Regions from separate parts of the Streptomyces sp. NPDC089799 genome, predicted to be linked through region 1. Evidence: riboswitches for the same ligand, from Rfam matches in the RefSeq annotation. Region 1 holds a riboswitch; each other region holds the start of a gene.

Region 1 (6,293 bases):
CTCCGCGCTCGCGCTGCCGCTGCTCGCCGCCACCAGTGCCTCCGCCGCCGACACAGGCACCTGGGACCGGGTGGCCGACTGCGAGAGCGGCGGCAGCTGGAGCGCGAACCCCGGCGGAGGCGCGTACGGCGGACTCCAGTTCACCCAGGACCAGTGGGAGCGCGCCGGCGGTCTCGACTACGCCCAGCGCGCCGACCTGGCCAGCCGCTCCCAGCAGATATCCATCGCGGAGCGGGTGCTGGCCGCCGAGGGGCCGCAGGCATTCGGGGCCTGCGCCGAGCAGGCCGGGCTGGACCGGAACGCGCCGGCCGCCCAGGTGGACCCGGGTCAGACCCGGGCCGAGCGGCAGGCCGAGGCCAAGGCGCAGGCGGAGCAGAACCGCTACGAGGCGAGCGGGCAGGACGAGCCCGCCGTGACCCCGGGAGGGGTGTTCATGCCCGGCGTTCCGGCCATGCCGGCGCCGATGCCCCCGACCGTGGAGCCCACCGCCCCGGCGGCCACGCTGCCGCCCGGTCAGCAGCCGGACCCGACCGCTCCGACCACGCCGCCGTTCACGGGCAACCCGACGGCACCGCCGATCACGCCCACCGCGCCGACGACTCCGGTCACTCCCGGCACTCCTGACGGTTCGGTCACTCCCGGCAATCCGAACACTCCGGGCACTCCGGGTACTCCCGGCAATCCGAACACTCCGGCCGTCCCGACCACCCCCGGTACGCCGACCACCCCGGCGGACCCGTCGGGCCCCGCGACCCCGGGCGCCACTCCCGGCGCCACGCCCGGCGCCCAGGGCACCGTGAACGCCTCCAACGCCTCCAACGCCTCCACCACGACCGCGGACCCGTCGGCGACCCCGTCCGCCGATCCGTCAGCCGCCGCCGCGCAGAACGGCGGAACCGCGCAGACCGACCCCGAGGCGGGCACCGGACGCCACCGGGGGACCCCCGCGGTCGAGACTCCCGCCCCCTCGGGCACGTCCGCCCCGCAGTCCGGCGGCAGCTACACGGTCAAGGCCGGCGACAGCCTGACGAGCATCGCGGACGCCAAGGGCGTGAAGGGCGGCGCAAAGGCGCTCTACCAGGCCAACGAGCAGGTCATCGGCACCGACGCGGACCTCATCAAGCCGGGTCAGAAACTGGATGTAACCGCAAAATAGGGCCAGTTCGGGCGACCGGAAAGGGATCAATGTCCGTTTCGTTCGAATGAGACATGCGTCTCTTCCCGTCAACTGGCGTGTCCTACCTGTGACCTTCCGCGAAGTGGCCCCTCACCTGCGCAAACACCCCTCCGGGGGGCGCAAGTAGGGGCCGTTTCCGGCTCGGAACCCCGATTGAACATCCGGGCGGGACCTGTCTACCTTCTGAATCGCTCGCCACCGCGGGCCCCTTCGACCGCATCGCCGAGTCCTGCCGGCGGGCGGAGGGAACAGTCGTCGCGCAAGCGCCGAAGGCAGGAGCGGGGGAACCACAGGTTTTCCGCCGGGACGCGACCGTTCTGACCGATGGTCACCGACCGGCTAGGGGTAAAGCCACGCGCTAGGACGCGAGGCCGGGCAACTCATCCGCCCGAACCCGACAGCTCACCTCGCAGGCGTCGGTGAGGAGAAGTTCCATGCTGCTTTCCGGCAAGGGCAAGCACCGTCGCGCCTCGAAGGCCACCCGCATCGTCACGCTCGCCGGTGTCACCGGTGCCGCGATCGCCGCCCCGCTGATGGCCGCGGGCACCGCGAACGCCGCCACCGGCTCCCAGTGGGACGCCGTCGCCAAGTGCGAGTCCGGCGGCAACTGGTCGATCAACACCGGCAACGGCTACTACGGCGGCCTGCAGTTCTCCGCCTCCACCTGGGCGGCGTTCGGCGGCAAGAGCTACGCCTCGCAGGCCAACCAGGCCAGCAAGTCGCAGCAGATAGCCGTGGCCGAGAAGGTCCTCAAGAGCCAGGGCAAGGGCGCCTGGCCGCACTGCGGCAAGGGCCTGACCAACTCCGCCTACAACGGCGGCGGTTCCTCCGGCGGCGGCTCGAACGGCTCCTCCACCAAGGCCAAGCCGGAGACCCGCAAGGCGCAGCCGAAGAAGGAGACGAAGCGCACCGAGACCGTCACCCGGTCCGAGCGCTCGACGACCCCGGCCCCGACCCGTCCCGCCGCCAAGCCGGCCACGCCGGCCACCCCGGCCCCGGCCGCGCCGAAGACCGGCAACGGCTCCTACGAGGTCCAGACCGGCGACACCCTCGGCGCGATCGCCGACACCCAGCACGTGCAGGGTGGCTGGGAGAAGCTGTACGACCTCAACAAGGACATCGTCTCGGACGCCGACCTGATCTTCCCGGGTCAGAAGCTGAAGCTTTCCTGACGTCTGCTCGAATCCTTCCCGCCGCCTTCCCGGCGGCAGGACACCCGCCCGGCGCGTCCCCGACGCGCCGGGCGGTCGTGTGAGTGCGGACCTCCCCGGGGCCGCTCCGGACCGCCCCGGAGCCGCCCCGATCCCGCCCCGGACCCGCCCCGGACCCGCCCCGGATCCAACCGCGGAAGACCCCCGTCGGGGCCGTATGTCCGGGTAGGCAGGTATTCGGGCCCTTTTTCGTCCCAGGACCCGGGCGGTCGACCGGCCGAACCCCGGCTCCGGTTAGGCTCTAGTCCGGCAGGGGTCGTGCCACGGCCCCCGATGCCGCCGCACACCTAGCGTCACATCCCAGAAGGAGATGCTCGTGCCGTCCATCGACGTCGTCGTAGCCCGGGAAATCCTGGACTCCCGAGGCAACCCCACGGTCGAGGTCGAGGTTGGCCTCGACGACGGCAGCACCGGCCGTGCTGCAGTCCCCTCGGGTGCCTCCACCGGTGCCTTCGAGGCCATTGAGCTCCGTGACGGGGACCCCAACCGCTACCAGGGCAAGGGCGTCGAGAAGGCCGTCCTCGCCGTCATCGAGCAGATCGGCCCGGAGCTGGTCGGCTACGACGCCACCGAGCAGCGGCTGATCGACCAGGCCATGTTCGACCTGGACGCCACCGACAACAAGGGCTCCCTGGGCGCCAACGCCATCCTCGGCGTCTCCCTGGCCGTGGCGCACGCCGCGTCCGAGGCCTCCGACCTGCCCCTGTTCCGCTACCTCGGCGGCCCGAACGCGCACCTGCTGCCCGTTCCGATGATGAACATCCTCAACGGCGGGTCGCACGCCGACTCCAACGTGGACATCCAGGAGTTCATGATCGCGCCGATCGGCGCGGAGTCCTTCTCCGAGGCCCTGCGCTGGGGCACCGAGGTCTACCACACCCTCAAGTCCGTGCTGAAGGGCAAGGGCCTGTCCACCGGCCTCGGCGACGAGGGCGGCTTCGCCCCGAACCTCGGCTCCAACCGCGAGGCCCTGGACCTCATCCTCGAGGCCATCAAGCAGGCCGGCTACGTCCCGGGCAAGGACATCGCGCTCGCGCTCGACGTCGCCGCGTCCGAGTTCTACAAGGACGGCAAGTACAACTTCGAGGGCCAGGCCCGCTCGGCCGCCGAGATGACCGAGTACTACGAGGAGCTCGTCTCCGCGTACCCGCTCGTCTCCATCGAGGACCCGCTGTTCGAGGACGACTGGGCCGGCTGGAAGGTCATCACCGAGAAGCTCGGCGCCAAGGTCCAGCTCGTCGGTGACGACCTGTTCGTCACCAACCCGGAGCGCCTGGCCCGCGGCATCGAGGAGGGCACCGCCAACGCCCTGCTCGTGAAGGTGAACCAGATCGGTTCGCTGACCGAGACCCTGGACGCCGTCGAGCTCGCCCAGCGCAGCGGCTTCAAGTGCATGATGTCCCACCGCTCCGGCGAGACCGAGGACGTCACCATCGCCGACCTCGCCGTCGCCACCAACTGCGGCCAGATCAAGACCGGCGCCCCGGCCCGCTCCGAGCGCGTCGCCAAGTACAACCAGCTGCTGCGCATCGAGGAGATCCTCGACGACGCCGCCGTGTACGCGGGCCGCAGCGCCTTCCCGCGCTTCAAGGGCTGAGCCTTCAAGGGCCGGGCCTTCAAGGGCTGTGCCTTCCGGGGCTGACAGTCGCATGGCCTCCGGGGGCTGACAGTCCCTGAGCCTCCCTACGTCCCCGCACTCGGTCCCGTACCGTGTGCGGGGACGTACTGCGTAATAAGGGGAGGCGCGACATGGCCGGGAACCGGGACCGGTTCTCCACCGCGACCAGGCTCAAGCAGCTCGGCGAGCGCACCGCAGCCCACGTCTACCGCTCGCAGTCGCGCCGTCAGGTCCGCCGCAGCCGGCTCACCGGCCGCGCCGCCCTGCTGGTCCTCGTCCTCTGTACGCTGGTCGTCGCCCTCGCGTACCCGATGCGCCAGTACGTCTCCCAGCGCTCGGAGATCTCCGAGCAGCAGCGGACCGCCGACGAGGCGCGCCAGCGCCTCGAGGAGCTCCGGGACGAGAAGGCCCGCTGGCAGGACCCGGCCTATGTGAAGCAGCAGGCGCGCAAGCACCTGCACTTCGTCCAGCCGGGGGAGATCGGGTACACGATGGCCGACCCGGACGCCGAGGACGAGGAGCGGCGCCGCACCGAGCACGGCGCGGCCGACCGCCCCTGGTACTCGAACGTCTGGGACGGCGTGGACAAGGCCGACCGCCCCGACGCCGGCTGAAGCACGACACCGACCGACCCGACCGACCGCGAACGAAGAGATTCCCTCAGGCATGCAGACGCCCCCGCCCCAGACCGACCGGACCGAGCCGACCGCCGCCGACATCGAGGCGTTCCAGCAGCAGCTCGGCCGACCGCCGCGCGGGCTCCGTGCCATCGCGCACCGCTGCCCGTGCGGTCAGCCGGACGTGGTGGAGACGGCCCCCCGTCTCCCCGACGGCACCCCCTTCCCCACGCTGTACTACCTGACCTGCCCGCGCGCCGCCTCCGCGATCGGCACGCTGGAGGCCAACGGCGTGATGAAGGAGATGCAGGCCCGGCTCGCCGAGGACCCGGAGCTGGCCGCGGCCTACCGGGCCGCGCACGAGGACTACATCGAGCGCCGGGACGCCATCGAGGTGCTCCAGGGCTTCCCGAGCGCCGGCGGCATGCCGGACCGGGTCAAGTGCCTGCACGTGCTGGTCGGCCACTCGCTGGCGGCCGGCCCGGGCGTGAACCCGTTCGGTGACGAGGCCCTGGCCATGCTGCCCGAGTGGTGGGCCAAGGGCCCCTGCGTCACCCCGTGCGGGGAGAAGCAGGCAGAGCAGGAAGAGCAGGAAGCGCAGGCAGAGGCCACGGGGGAGCAGGCATGACGCGGGTCGCCGGTATCGACTGCGGTACCAATTCCATCCGCCTGCTGGTCGCCGACTGCGACCGGGCCACCGGTGAGCTGGTCGAGCTCGACCGCCGGATGACCATCGTCCGGCTGGGCCAGGGCGTGGACCGGACCGGTCGGCTGGCCCCGGAGGCCCTGGAGCGGACCTTCGCGGCCTGCCGCGAGTACGCGGCCGTGATCAAGGAGCTGGGGGCCGAGCGGATCCGCTTCGTGGCCACCTCGGCCTCCCGGGACGCCGAGAACCGGGACGAGTTCGTCCAGGGCGTCAAGGAGATCCTGGGCGTGGAGCCCGAGGTGATCTCCGGCGAGCAGGAAGCGGAGTTCTCCTTCACCGGCGCCACCAGGGAACTGGCCGGCACCGAGCACCTCGACCAGCCCTTCCTGGTCGTGGACATCGGCGGCGGCTCGACCGAGTTCGTGGTCGGCGAGGAGCACGTCCGGGCCGCGCGCTCGGTCGACGTGGGCTGCGTACGGATGACCGAGCGGCACCTGGTCGTGGACGAGCAGATCACCGACCCGCCCACCGAGGAGCAGGTCGCGGCCATGCGGGCGGACATCGAGGCCGCCCTGGACCTGGCCGCGGAGACGGTGCCGCTGTCCGAGGCCCGCACCCTGGTCGGCCTGGCCGGCTCGGTGACCACGGTCGCCGGGATCGCGCAGGAGCTGCCGGAGTACGACTCGGCGCGGATCCACCACTCCCGGGTCTCCATCGAGCAGGTCCGCGAGATCACCGGGCGGATGCTCACCTCGACGCACGCCGAGCGCGCCGCGATCGGGGTCATGCACCCGGGCCGGGTGGACGTGATCGGCGCCGGTTCGCTGGTCCTGCTGGCGATCATGGAGCGCATCGGTGCCCATGAGGTCGTGGTGTCGGAGCACGACATCCTCGATGGAATCGCCTGGTCGGTCGCCTGAATCACCTTGAAATGGACGGTGGGCGGGACTTTCGGCCCGCCCGCCGGAGAAACTTCGTGAAGTTCTTCACAAGGAAAAAGGGCCTGATGGGCCCCCGGAGGGGC
Region 2 (6,293 bases), on a different contig from region 1:
AGGTGCCATGAGAACACCCGGAGCTCCGCGAATTACCGGCATCAGGAAAAGCCGCCGTGCGGGCCGCGGCAGCCGTCCCTTTGTATACCGGAATTGTTAAATACCGCCGCCCGTCGTGTTGACGGCACGTTGCGGAATCCTCACCGCGCCGCCCCGGCCCGGGCCGTCCGCCACCGCGGCCGGTACCCCTCCTCCGCCCGCTCCGCGTGCGCCGCCGTCAGGGCTCGGGCGCGCTCCGCGTCCCCCCGCGCCACCGCGTCCACGATCGCGCCGCGCTCCGCCCAGGACTCCACCGGCCGGGTCGGCGGCTGGACCGCGAACATCCAGGCGACCTTGTGCCTCAGCTGCGCCAGCAGCGAGATCAGGCCGGGGCTGGCGGACGCCTGGGCCAGCGTCTCGTGGAACCAGCCACCCAGTGCCCGCAGGTCATCGCCCTGCCCCTGCCTGGCCCGCTCCTGGCCCAGCCTGACCAGCCCCCGCAGCACCTTCAGATGGGCGTCCGTACGGCGCCGGGCCGCCCTGGCCGCGGCCAGCGGCTCCAGCAGCATCCGCAGCTCCAGCAGGTCCGCCGCCTCCTGTTCGGTCGGCTCGGCCACGCACGCGCCCGCGTGCCGCCGGGTGATCACGAACCCCTCGGACTCCAGGGTGCGCAGCGCCTCGCGGACCGGGACCCGGGAGACCCCGTACCGGCGGGCCAGCAGTTCCTCGGTGAGTCTGCCGCCCGGCTCGAATACACCGGTGACGATGTCGTCGCGAATTGCCGTACACACCGCATGCGCAGGAATACGCAAGACCGGACCTCCGCCTGATTGCGAGCCGCCGATTTCGAAACCGGTACCGATCGGATACCTATCCGAGAACTGTATGACAGGGCGCGGGAATTTCCGAGTACGGACGGGAAACCCAAGGGACCGGAGACCCCGCCCGGAGACGGAGGAAGGCCCCGGCTCGGTGAGCCGGGGCCTTCCTCGGGGTTCTCGCGTCCGGTCAGACGGTGACGCCGTGACCGCGCAGGTACGTGATCGGGTTGATGTCCGAGCCGTACTGGGCGCCGGTCCGGGCCTCGAAGTGCAGGTGCGGGCCGCTGGAGTTGCCGGTGTCGCCGGACAGGCCGATCTGCTGGCCCGGGGCGACCTGCTGGCCGACGCGGACGCTCAGCGACTTCATGTGGCCGTACTGGGTGTAGGTGCCGTCCGCGTGCTTGATCACCACGTTGTTGCCGTAGGCGCCGCCCCAGCCCGCCTCGACGACGGTGCCCATGCCCACGGCGCGGACCACGGTGCCCTCGGAGGCGTGGAAGTCGATGCCGGTGTGGCTGCCGGAGGACCACATGCCGCCGCCGGCCTTGTACTGGGTGGAGACGTAGGAGTCGGCAAGCGGCGAGACGAAGGTGTTCAGCCGCTTGCGCTCGGCCTCGCGCTCGGCGCGCTCCTTGGCCTCGCGCTCCGCCTTCACCCGGACCTCGGCCATGCGCTTGGCCTCGGCGGCCCGCTGCTTGGCCTCGGCCTCGGCCTGCGCCTTGAGGGCGGCGGCCTCGGCGGCGGACTGCTGGGCGTCGGCCTGGGCCTCGATCTCGAGGGCCGCGTCGTCACCGATGCTGATGTGGTTCAGGCCCGGGTCCGGCGCCGTGCTGTCGTTGTCGGCCGCGAAGGCCGGGGCGGCGAAGGAGCCGATGACGCCGGTGGTGGCGAGGGCGGCGATCCCGGCTATGCCGGCGGTCTTCTTCGTCAGGCGGCTGGAACCACGGTGCTTGCCGGCGCCACGAGTGCCCATGAAAAGGGTGATCCTTTCCTTCCCTCTCGCCTACCGGGTTAGCTGACGGGTTCGGAGCAGGAAGGTCTCCTACGGACGCCTCCGGGGGGAAGGCTGTCCGATTCACCCCAGGGACTGATGTGGGTCCCCGGCTCCCCAGGCTCGCGCCTGACGGGGACTCGGCGATCGCTGTCCGGTGCCGCGGGTGCGGCTGTTGCAGCTGACGGACAGCGAGACCGACGCTAGGCGGATCATCACTCGATCACCAAACGGACACGGGTTTTTGTTGCGTACGCCACACGACATACGGGCAACCCCACCCGTAAACCAGACATTCGAGACGCAAGGGGGCCCTGGCGGACAACCCGCCAGGACCCCTTGAGCGGAAACCCGGTTGACGGCGGCCGGACCCGTCCGGCGGTGCGCCTACGGGCCCAACCGGCCTTGCTCAACCGGCCGTTGCCGTGGTCAGTTGGCGACCACGGTCACCTCGCCGATGCCCAGCGCCCGGACCGGCTCCGCGATCTGCGACGCGTCGCCGACCAGCACCGTCACCAGACGGTCCACCGGGAAGGCGCTGACGACCGCCGACGTCGCCTCCACGGTGCCGGTTTCGGCCAGCCGCGCGTACAACTGCGCCTGGAAGTCGTCCGGGAGCTGTTGCTCGACCTGGTCGGCGAGGGTGCCCGCGACGGAGGCCGCGGTCTCGAACTTCAGCGGGGCCACGCCCACCAGGTTCTGCACCGCCACGTCCCGTTCGGCGTCGGTCAGGCCGCCCTCGGCGAGCGTCCGCAGCACCGTCCACAGGTCCTGCAGGGCCGGACCGGTGTTCGGGGTGTCCACGGAGCCGTTGATGGCCAGCATGGCCGCTCCGGTGCCCTCCTGGGTGGACCGCAGCACCTGCCCGAAGGCGCGCACCCCGTAGGTGTAGCCCTTCTCCTCGCGGAGCACCTTGTCCAGCCGGGAGGTCAGGGTGCCGCCCAGGCAGTACGTGCCGAGCACCTGGGCCGGCCACACGCGGTCGTGCCGGTCCGGCCCGATCCGGCCGAGGAGCAGCTGCGTCTGGACCGCGCCGGGCCGGTCCACGATGATCACGCGGCCGGTGTCGTCGGCGGTCACCGGGGGCACCGGGCGGGGCGTGGCGGTGCCGCCGGTCCAGCCGCCCAGGGTGTCCGCCAGCACCGCGTCCAGGTCGATGCCGGTGTAGTCGCCGACGACCACGGCGGTGGCGGTGGCGGGGCGTACGTGGGCCTCGTAGAAGGCGCGTACGGCGGCGGAGTCGATCCGGGCGACGGTCTCCTCGGTGCCCTGGCGGGGCCGGGACATGCGGAGGTCGGCCGGGAACAGCTCCTTGTAGAACTGCTTGGCCGCCCGGCGCTGCGGGTTGGCCAGCTCGTGCGGGATCTCGTCGAGGCGGTTGCGGACCAGGCGGTCCACCTCGCCGTCGGCGAAGGCGGGGGCGCGCAGCGCCTCGGCGAGCAGGCCCAGCGCCTTGGGCAGCCGGGAGGCCGGGACCTCCAGGGAGACCCGGACGCCGGGGTGGTCGGCGTGCGCGTCGAGGGTGGCGCCGCAGCGCTCCAGCGCGGCCGCGAACTCCTCGGCGGAGTGCTTGTCGGTGCCCTCGGACAGGGCCCGCGCCATGATCGCGGCCACGCCGTCCAGTCCCTGGGGCTCGGCGTCCAGCGGGGCGTCGAGGAAGATCTCGACGGCCACCACCTGCTGGCCGGGGCGGTGGCAGCGGAGCACGGTCAGGCCGTTGGGCAGGGTGCCGCGCTCGGGGGCGGGGAAGGCCCACGGCTTGGGCGCGCCGGCCTGCGGCTGCGGGTGGAAGGTCATCGTGACGGCTGCGGTGTCGCTCACTGCTCCGCCCCCTCGTTCTCGTCGTTCCCGGCATCGGCGGCGTCAGCGGCATCGGCGGCCTCGCCGGCTTCCGCGGTGAGCGGCTCGTAGGCCAGCACCGCCCGGTTGTCGGGGCGCAGCCGGGCGGCGGCCACGGCCTGCACCTCCTCGGCGGTGATGTCCAGGACCCGCTTGACGGCGGTCAGCGCCAGCTGGGGGTCGCCGAACAGCACCGCGAACCGGCAGAGTTCGTCGGCGCGCCCGGCCACCGTGCCGAGCCGGTCCAGCCATTCGCGCTCCAGCTGGGCCTGGGCGCGCTCCATCTCCTCGGCCGTGGGGCCCTCGGCGGCGAACCGGGCGAGCTCCTCGTCCACGGCGGCCTCGATGGCGGGGATCTCGACCCCACCGGAGAACTTGACGTCCAGCCAGCCCAGGGAGGGCGCGCCGGCCAGGCGCAGCATGCCGAACCCGGCCGCGACGGCCGTCTGGTCACGGCGCACCAGGCGGTTGTGGAGGCGGGAGGACTCTCCCCCGCCCAGGATGGTCAGGGCCACGTCGGCGGCATCGCACTCGCGGGTGCCGTCGTGGGGCAGCCGGTAGGCGGCCATCAGGGCCCGGGCGGGCACCTCCTCGACGAGCTCCTGGCGCAGCTGCTCGCCGATGGTCTCGGGGAGGGTGCCGTCGCGCGGCGGCTGCTTGCCGTCGTGCGCGGGGATGCTGCCGAAGTACTTCTCGATCCAGGCGAGGGTCTGCTCGGGGTCGATGTCGCCGACGACCGAGAGCACCGCGTTGTTCGGCGCGTAGTAGGTGCGGAAGAACGTGCGGGCGTCCTCCAGGGAGGCCGCGTCCAGGTCGGCCATCGAGCCGATCGGGGTGTGGTGGTACGGGTGGCCCTCGGGGTAGGCCATGGCCGTCAGCTTCTCGAAGGCGGTGCCGTACGGCACGTTGTCGTACCGCTGGCGGCGCTCGTTCTTCACCACGTCGCGCTGGTTCTCCATGGACTCGTCGTCCAGGGCGGCCAGCAGCGAGCCCATCCGGTCCGCCTCCAGCCACAGCGCGAGCTCCAGCTGGTGGGTGGGCATCGTCTCGAAGTAGTTGGTGCGCTCGAAGCTGGTGGTGCCGTTGAGCGAGCCGCCGGCGCCCTGGACGAGCTCGAAGTGGCCGTTGCCCTTCACGCTCGCCGAGCCCTGGAACATCAGGTGCTCGAAGAGGTGAGCCAGACCGGTACGCCCCTTGACTTCGTGCCGGGAGCCGACGTCGTACCACAGGCAGACCGCGGCCACCGGGGTCAGGTGGTCCTCGGAGAGCACCACGCGCAGGCCGTTGGCCAGCCGGTGCTCGGTCGCTGTCAGGCCGCCGGAGGCGGTCTGCTCGGTGGCCGTGTGACCCATGGGCATGTGGTCCCTTCGATGGCGATGCTGAGATTCCTGTCAGACCTGTCACTGTATGCAAGCGCACCGACATCCGGAGAAGTTCCCGGTGTCCGGCGACTCCGCCGGGCGGCCCCCGGAATGCCCCCGCAACGAGCCGCAGAGCAGCCCCCGAGGGCGACTCCGCCTGGGTCGGGGTCGGCGTTGTCGGTGCTGGGGGCCACAATGGTCCGCGTCAGACCCCCGTCCCGTCTTGGTAAGGAGCGCCGCAGCGATGGCCCGCCGCAGCACGAAGACCCCGCCGCCGGAGGATTTCGAGGAGAAGATCCTCGACATCGACGTCGTCGACGAAATGCAGGGCTCCTTCCTCGAGTACGCGTACTCGGTGATCTACTCGCGCGCCCTGCCGGACGCGCGGGACGGATTGAAGCCGGTGCACCGCCGGATCGTGTACCAGATGAACGAGATGGGCCTGCGCCGCGACCGGGGATACGTCAAGTGCGCCCGCGTCGTCGGCGAGGTCATGGGCAAGCTGCACCCGCACGGCGACGCGTCGATCTACGACGCCCTGGTGCGCATGGCGCAGCCCTTCTCCATGCGGGTGCCCCTGGTCGACGGCCACGGCAACTTCGGTTCGCTGGGCAATGACGACCCGCCGGCCGCGATGCGGTACACCGAGTGCCGGATGGCCGACGCGACCTCGCTGATGACGGAGTCCATCGACGAGGACACGGTCGATTTCACGCCGAACTACGACGGCCAGGAGCGGGAGCCGGTCGCCCTCCCGGCGGCGTACCCGAACCTGCTGGTGAACGGCGCCTCCGGCATCGCGGTCGGCATGGCCACCAACATGCCCCCGCACAACCTGGGCGAGGTCATCGCGGCCGCCCGGCACCTGATCCGGTACCCGCAGGCGGACCTGGAGGCGCTGATGCGCTTCGTCCCGGGTCCGGACCTGCCCACCGGCGGCCGCATCGTGGGCCTGAACGGGATCAAGGACGCCTACGAGACCGGCCGCGGCACCTTCAAGATCCGCGCCACGGTGTCCGTGGAGGACGTGACGGCCCGCCGCAAGGGCCTGGTGGTGACGGAGCTGCCGTTCACGGTCGGCCCGGAGAAGGTCGTCGCGAAGATCAAGGACCTGGTCGGCTCGAAGAAGCTGCAGGGCATCGCGGACGTCAAGGACCTCACCGACCGCGCGCACGGCCTGCGCCTGGTCATCGAGGTCAAGAACGGCTTCCACCCGGAGGCCGTGCTGGAGCAGCTCTACAAGCTGACGCCGATGGAGGAGTCCTTCGGCATCAACAACGTGGCGCTGGTCGACGGGCAGCC
Region 3 (6,293 bases), on a different contig from region 1:
CGGGTCGCTGCCCGGCCGGATGATGTCGTTGCCGCCGGCACAGAAGCTGACCAGGTCGGGCGCGAGCTCCTTGGCCCGCGGCACCTGCTCCGCCACGATCTGGTCCAGCAGCCGCCCCCGTACGGCGAGGTTGGCGTAGCGGAAGTCGTGCTCGTCGCGTCGGTCGGCCAGGAGTACGGCGAGCCGGTCGGCCCAGCCGACGAAGGTGTCCCCCGGTCCGGGGTCCCCCACACCCTCCGTGAAGCTGTCCCCGAGCGCCGCGTACGAGCCAATGGTCTGAAATGTCGAGTTCGTCGAATCGTCGCCTGCCACGCCGACTTATTTTTCCCCGACACCTGTGACCTACGCGACCGTAGCCAGGGGTTGACGGGCCGTGATCTTTGCCACCCGAACCGGTGGAATACGTTCCGGCGCGTGACCGGGGCCGGGAATCCCCCTCGGAATCCCGGCCCGGGTCATCGGCGACTTCCGGCCGTCGGCGGCTTCCGTCAGACGGAGACGCCCTTGGAGCGGAGGTAGGCCAGCGGGTCGATGTCCGAGCCGTAGTTCGGCGTGGTGCGGATCTCGAAGTGCAGGTGCGGGCCGGTGGAGTTGCCGGTGGACCCGACCTTGCCGACCTCCTGGCCCGCGGTGACGGTCTGGCCGGCCGAGACGGACAGCTGGGACATGTGGCCGTACTGCGAGTAGTGCCCGTCGGCGTGCCGGATGATGACCTCGTTGCCGTACGAGCCGGCCCAGCCGGCCGAGACCACGGTGCCCGGGCCGACCGCCTTGACGCTGGTGCCGAAGGTCGCGCCGAAGTCGACACCGGTGTGGGTACCGCTGGCCCACATGCTGCCGCTCGCCTTGTAGGGGGTGTTGATGCCGGCGATGACCGGGGCCACGAAGCCGGCGGCGCTCGCCGGGGCGGCGGCCTGCGGAGCGGGAGCGGCCTGCAGGGCCGGCCCGGACGCCTCCTGTGCGGACGCCGCCTGCGGGGCTTCCGCCTGCGGGACCGGGGCGGCCTCCTCGGAAAGGTCCTGCTCGGGGGCGGCCTCCTCTGCAGGGGCTTCCGCCGGGGCCTCCGCCGGGGCCTCGGCCTGCCCGGCGCCGGCGTCGCCCAGGGCGAGCCGCAGGCCGGGGTGGATCAGCGACGGGTTGGAGCCGACGGCCTCGCGGTTGTCTGCGTAGAGCCGGTGCCATCCGCCCGGGATGTCCCGGTCCTGGGCGATCTGCGACAGGCAGTCGCCGGGCTCGACGGTGTAGACGGAGGGCGCCTGCCGGAGCGAGGCCGGCACCGCCGCGACGGCCGCGGCCGGGGCCTGCGCGGGGAGTTCCGCGGTGGTCCGTGCGGCGGGGAGCTCGACCGCGTTCGCGGCCGCGGCACCCAGCAGCGGGAGCGCGAGGGCCGCACCGCCCGTGCCGGCGGCGACGAAACCGCGCGATATCCGACGGGACTTGGGACGGCGGTGCTTACCCTTTCCGGGCATGGCGCATTCCTCTCCGTTGCCTGCGAGGTGAGCTGTCGGGTTCGGACTGGAGATGTCCGGCCGTGGATCACGGCTTAACCCCGAGCCGTCCGGGATCGAAGATCCGGGAACGGCGGCAAACCTGGTTCCCCCGCTCCTGCCTTACGCGTGAATGGTCGGGTGCGGATTACCGGGCGGCGGCAGGATTAGGCGGTCCACCCGGATCGGGGCCGACCGTAATGCAGTTCGGGCACACGGAACAAGCCAAGGAATTCCCTCAATGAATCACCGCGGTAATTGATCAGCGGAATTCCGGTCACCCTGCGTCCGTTCGGGAGTCACAACACCCTTGCGGAGTGGGGAATTGGAGTTCCGCGGGCAGGCACTCAACGTCACCGTATGATCCTGCTCACGAGGCACCACCTACGCGGAGGAGTTCGTGTGACCCAGCAGATACCCGACACTTCGTCCACTGAGCCCGAACTGTCCGGAGTGCGTAACTTCCGTGACGTGGGCGGCCTGTCGACCTCCGACGGACGGAAGGTCAGATCGGGAGTTCTGTTCCGAAGCGGACATCTTGCGCATGCCACCGAAACCGATACAGAGTTTCTCGGCTCGCTCGAACTCCACACGATCTTCGACTTCCGCAACGCAGCGGACCGCGCGCTGGAGGGCCCCGACGTCGAACTGCCGGGTGTCCGCAACGTCAACATTCCCCTTTCCGACCCGGCGGACGGCAAGGAGTTCTGGAAGATGGTCCGCGACGGCGACCTCGCCCAGCTCCGCGCCCTGCTGGGCGAGGGCCGGGCCGCCGAACGCATGGCCCGCTCGTACCGGCAGTCGGTCCTGGCCAGGACCGCCGAGCACAGCCGGGTGGTGCACGCCCTGGCCTCGGACAGCGTGTCGGCGCTGCTGCACTGCGCGGCCGGGAAGGACCGGGCGGGGGTGTCCATCGCCGTGATCCTGCTCGCGCTGGGCGTCGGGCGCGAGGCGATCCTGGCGGACTACCTGGAGTCCAACGCCCCGCACCGCCGCTACCGGATCCGGCGCAGCGGCGACACCCCGGAGACCCGCCCGCCCGAGGTGACGGAGCTCCTCGCCCCGCTGTTCGACGCCCGCGCCGAGTACCTCACGGCCGCCTTCGACACCATCGACGGGACCTGGGGCGGCGTGGACGGCTACCTCGCCGAGGGCCTCGGGCTGACGCCCTCGACCCTCGACACCCTGCGGACCCGGCTGCTCGTCTGACGCACCCGCCCGGCAGCACCGAACGGTACCGCCGTCCGGCGCCGCAGCCCGGCAGCACCGTCCGGCACGCCGGAGCAGGCCGCCGTCACCGGTTGGCGACGGCCTGCTTCACCAGCGTCCGGCCGAACTCCCACATCAGCCCGCCGCCCCCGTGCGCCTCGTCCATGACGTCGCGGAACGCCGTGACGAACCGGTCCACGTCCCGCTCGTCCACGATCAGCGGCGGAATGAGCTTGATGACCTCCAGGTGGTCCCCGGAGACCTGGGTGAGGATCCGGTGCTTCCGCAGCAGCGGAACCACCACCATCTGGGCGAACAGCCCCTTCCGGGCGGCCTGCAGCATCGTCCACCGGCTGCGCAGCCCGAGCGAGGACGGACGCCCGAACTCGATGCCGATCATCAGGCCGCGCCCGCGGACCTCGTGCAGCAGCTCGTACTCGTCCACCATCGCGGCGAGCCGGCCGCGCAGCAGGTCGCCCGTCCTGCGGGCGTGCTCCACGATCCCCTCGTCCTCCATGACCGAGAGCACCGCGAGGCCCGCCGCCATCGCCTGCGCGTTGGACCCGAAGCTGGCCGAGTGGACGAGTACCCGGTCCATGGACGAGTAGACCTTCCGGAAGATCCACTCCCGGCCGAGGGTGGCGCCGACCGGCACGTAGCCACCCGAGAGCGCCTTGGCCACGCACACCAGATCCGGCTCCACGCCCTTTTCGTTCTGGTACGCGTAGAAATCGCCGGTACGTCCGAGCCCGGTCTGCACCTCGTCCGCGATGAGCAGGGCCTTGTGCCGGTGCAGCAGTTCCTGGGCCGCGAGCAGGAAGCCGGGCGGTGCCGCGTGCACCCCCTTGCCCTGGACCGGCTCCACCACGAAGGCCGCCACGTCGCCCTTGCGCAGCTCGCGCTCCAGCGCGGCCAGGTCCCCCAGGGTGATCCTCGTGTCGGGCAGCAGCGGGGCGAAACCGTCCCGGAAGCCGCTCTCCCCGTTGACCGAGAGCGAGCCGGCGGTCAGCCCGTGGAAGGCGTGGTCGCAGTAGAGCACCCTGGGCCGGCCGGTGGCGTACCGGGCGAACTTCAGTGCCGTCTCCACCGCCTCCGTCCCGCTGTTCCCGAAGAACACCCGCTCCAGGTGCGGGCTGTGGGAGAGCAGCTTCTCGGCGAGCAGCCCGGGCAGCGGCTGGCAGTCGAAGCGGGTGAGGTCGGCGAGCTGGGCGTCGAGTACGTCGTGCAGGGCGCGCCGGACCACCGGGTGGTGCCGGCCCAGACCCATCACCCCGAACCCGGCCAGCATGTCCAGGTAGTCGTTCCCCTCCTCGTCCCAGAAGTGGGCGCCCTCGGCCCGTACGTAGACCTTGTCGAAGCCGATGGTCCGGAGCATCCGGGGCAGTTGGTGGTTCAGGTGCCTGTCGTGCAGTTCGTACCGTTCCGCACCCCGTTCGGCCAGCAGGGCGCGGAGGTCGAACCCCGGCCCACCGGTCACCGCTTCTCCCGGTTCCCCGCGACGCTCTCACGGGCGGCGCGCAGGGATTCCTTCAGGGATCCCATGGTGGCGAGGACCGCGGTCGGCTCGTACCCGCAGTGCGCCATGCAATTCGCGCAGCGCGGGTCCTTTCCGCGGCCGTACGCCTCCCAGTCGGTGTCCTCGACGAGTTCCCGGTACGTCGGCACATAGCCGTCGCTCATCAGATAGCAGGGGCGCTGCCAGCCGAAGAGGGAGTAATTCGGGATGGCCCAGGCCGTGCACGGGAAATCGGCCTTGCCCTCCAGGAAGTCCAGGAACAGCGGGGAGTGGTTGAGGCGCCAGCGGCGCCGGTTGCCGCCCGCGAATGCCTTGCGGAACAGGTCGCGGGTCTGTTCGACACCGAGGAAGTGTTCCTGGTCGGGGGCCTTTTCGTAGGCATAGGCGGGCGAGATCATCATTTCGTCGACCCGGAGGTCGTCATTGAGGTAGTTGAGGACCTCGATGACCGTCTGGGGGGTGTCGGTGTTGAAGAAGGTCGAGTTGGTGGTGACGCGGAACCCGCGCCGCTTGGCCTCCTTGATGGCCGCCACCGCCTCGTCGAAGACGCCCTCCTTGGCGACCGACTCGTCGTGCCGCTCGCGCAGGCCGTCGATGTGCACGGCGAAGGCGAAATAGGGCGAGGGGGTGAAGTCCCCGAGCTTCTTGCGCAGCAGCAGGGCGTTGGTGCACAGGAAGACGTACTTCCGGCGGGCCACCAACTGGCGCACGATCTCGTGGATCTGCGGGTGCATCAGCGGCTCGCCGCCGGCGATGGACACCATCGGCGCGCCGGACTCCAGGACTGCGCCGACCGCCTGGGCGACCGGCATGCGCTGCTTGAGCACCCCGGCGGGGTGCTGGATCTTGCCGCATCCCTCGCACTTCAGGTTGCAGGCGTAGAGCGGCTCCAGTTCGACGATCAGAGGGAACTTGTCGCGCTTGCGGAGCTTCTGTTCGAAGAGATAGGTCCCGACCCTGATGGACTGTCGCAGCGGCATGGCCATCTGGCTCACCTCCTGGGGAGCAGCAACGAACGGTGCCAGTCGAAAAAAGCGGGCAGTACGGCACGGAGAACACGGAAGGCCGATATTCCACCGCGCACCGTGCCGATTCGGACGAGTTCGTGCTCGGGGGCGTCCACGATCACCCGGACGGCCGCGACGACCTGCCTCCCGGCGGGGCCGGCCGTCCGGTCTGCCGGGCCGTGCACCGCCGTCCAGAGGGTGGCCGCGGACTCCATGTCCACGGCGACGGCGCCGGTGGCCCGGAGCTCCGCGCGTTCGTGGCCGCGTACGACGTGGTCGGAACCGGTGAGCACCCCCGTGTGCACGGTCCGGCCCGGAACCGCCCGGGCCAGTGCGTCGGCGAGCAGCGCCGTGCCGTCGCAGCGCACGGTGCCGCGCGGGTCGCGGGTCTCCTCGGCGACCACCAGGTCGCCCGGGTGCATTCCGGGGGCGAGCCCGGCGCAGAAACCGGTGGCGACCACGAACGCCCCGGCCATGCCCGGCTCGGCCAGGGCCCGGGTGACGGCCTGTTCGGCGGCACGCGGCCCCATCCCGGTGCGCAGGACCCGCACCGGACCGGAGGCACCGGCCCGGTCGGCGCGTCCCAGCGCCAGGCGCTCGATGCCGAGCGCGCAGGCGACGAGCAGGGGTGCGGCGGCCGGGTCCGGGGGCCCGTCGCCCGCCGGCCCGTCGCCGGTCGGGCCGTCGCCGGTCGGCCCGTCGCCGGTCGGGCCTTCACCCGCCGGCCCCTGCCCCTGGTCCGTGTGCCCGGTCACCGCGGCCGCCGCACCGGCTCTGCCGGAGGCCCCGGCGGCCCGGCCGGCCGCGCCGCGGGCGTCCCACAGGGGGGCCATCACGCCTCCCCCGCGGGGCCGAAGGGTTCACCGTGCAGGTAGCGGCCCAGCGCGGTGAGCGGGAACACCTGCCGGTAGAGGTGGTAGTTGATGGAGAAGTCCCAGGGGAAGCCGGTGCCGGTGAAGTGCGGCTCGTCCCAGGAGCCGTCCTCCTGCTGGGTGTCGACCAGGTACCCGATGCCGCGTTCCACGGCCTTGCCGTCCCGTTCCCCCGCCGCCAGCAGGGCGAGCAGCGCCCACG

What was found. A riboswitch is a leader RNA that binds a small molecule or an ion and turns the genes downstream of it on or off. The one in region 1 is predicted to bind cyclic di-AMP.
Positions count from the first base shown of each region.
Region 2: it holds a riboswitch for cyclic di-AMP, as region 1 does, so the genes downstream of both, AB0O36_RS00490 (peptidoglycan DD-metalloendopeptidase family protein) here and AB0O36_RS13970 (transglycosylase family protein) in region 1, are expected to answer to the same signal.
Region 3: it holds a riboswitch for cyclic di-AMP, as region 1 does, so the genes downstream of both, AB0O36_RS02465 (LysM peptidoglycan-binding domain-containing M23 family metallopeptidase) here and AB0O36_RS13970 (transglycosylase family protein) in region 1, are expected to answer to the same signal.

Region 1 is NZ_JBFBGR010000010.1:202,196-208,488, forward strand. It holds gene AB0O36_RS13965 (transglycosylase family protein) at 1-1,156, shown strand, start outside; cyclic di-AMP (ydaO/yuaA leader) riboswitch at 1,432-1,608, shown strand; gene AB0O36_RS13970 (transglycosylase family protein) at 1,612-2,349, shown strand; gene eno (phosphopyruvate hydratase) at 2,699-3,985, shown strand; gene AB0O36_RS13980 (septum formation initiator family protein) at 4,138-4,620, shown strand; gene AB0O36_RS13985 (DUF501 domain-containing protein) at 4,673-5,251, shown strand; gene AB0O36_RS13990 (Ppx/GppA phosphatase family protein) at 5,248-6,189, shown strand.
Region 2 is NZ_JBFBGR010000001.1:129,188-135,480, reverse strand. It holds gene AB0O36_RS00495 (GntR family transcriptional regulator) at 141-791, opposite strand; gene AB0O36_RS00490 (peptidoglycan DD-metalloendopeptidase family protein) at 988-1,773, opposite strand; cyclic di-AMP (ydaO/yuaA leader) riboswitch at 1,786-1,947, opposite strand; gene AB0O36_RS00485 (pitrilysin family protein) at 2,221-3,588, opposite strand; gene AB0O36_RS00480 (pitrilysin family protein) at 3,609-4,982, opposite strand; gene AB0O36_RS00475 (DNA topoisomerase IV subunit A) at 5,236-6,293, shown strand, end outside.
Region 3 is NZ_JBFBGR010000002.1:166,718-173,010, reverse strand. It holds gene AB0O36_RS02470 (SGNH/GDSL hydrolase family protein) at 1-312, opposite strand, end outside; gene AB0O36_RS02465 (LysM peptidoglycan-binding domain-containing M23 family metallopeptidase) at 489-1,469, opposite strand; cyclic di-AMP (ydaO/yuaA leader) riboswitch at 1,474-1,637, opposite strand; gene AB0O36_RS02460 (tyrosine-protein phosphatase) at 1,890-2,696, shown strand; gene AB0O36_RS02455 (aspartate aminotransferase family protein) at 2,782-4,173, opposite strand; gene hpnH (adenosyl-hopene transferase HpnH) at 4,170-5,198, opposite strand; gene AB0O36_RS02445 (1-hydroxy-2-methyl-2-butenyl 4-diphosphate reductase) at 5,204-5,845, opposite strand; gene shc (squalene--hopene cyclase) at 6,052-6,293, opposite strand, start outside.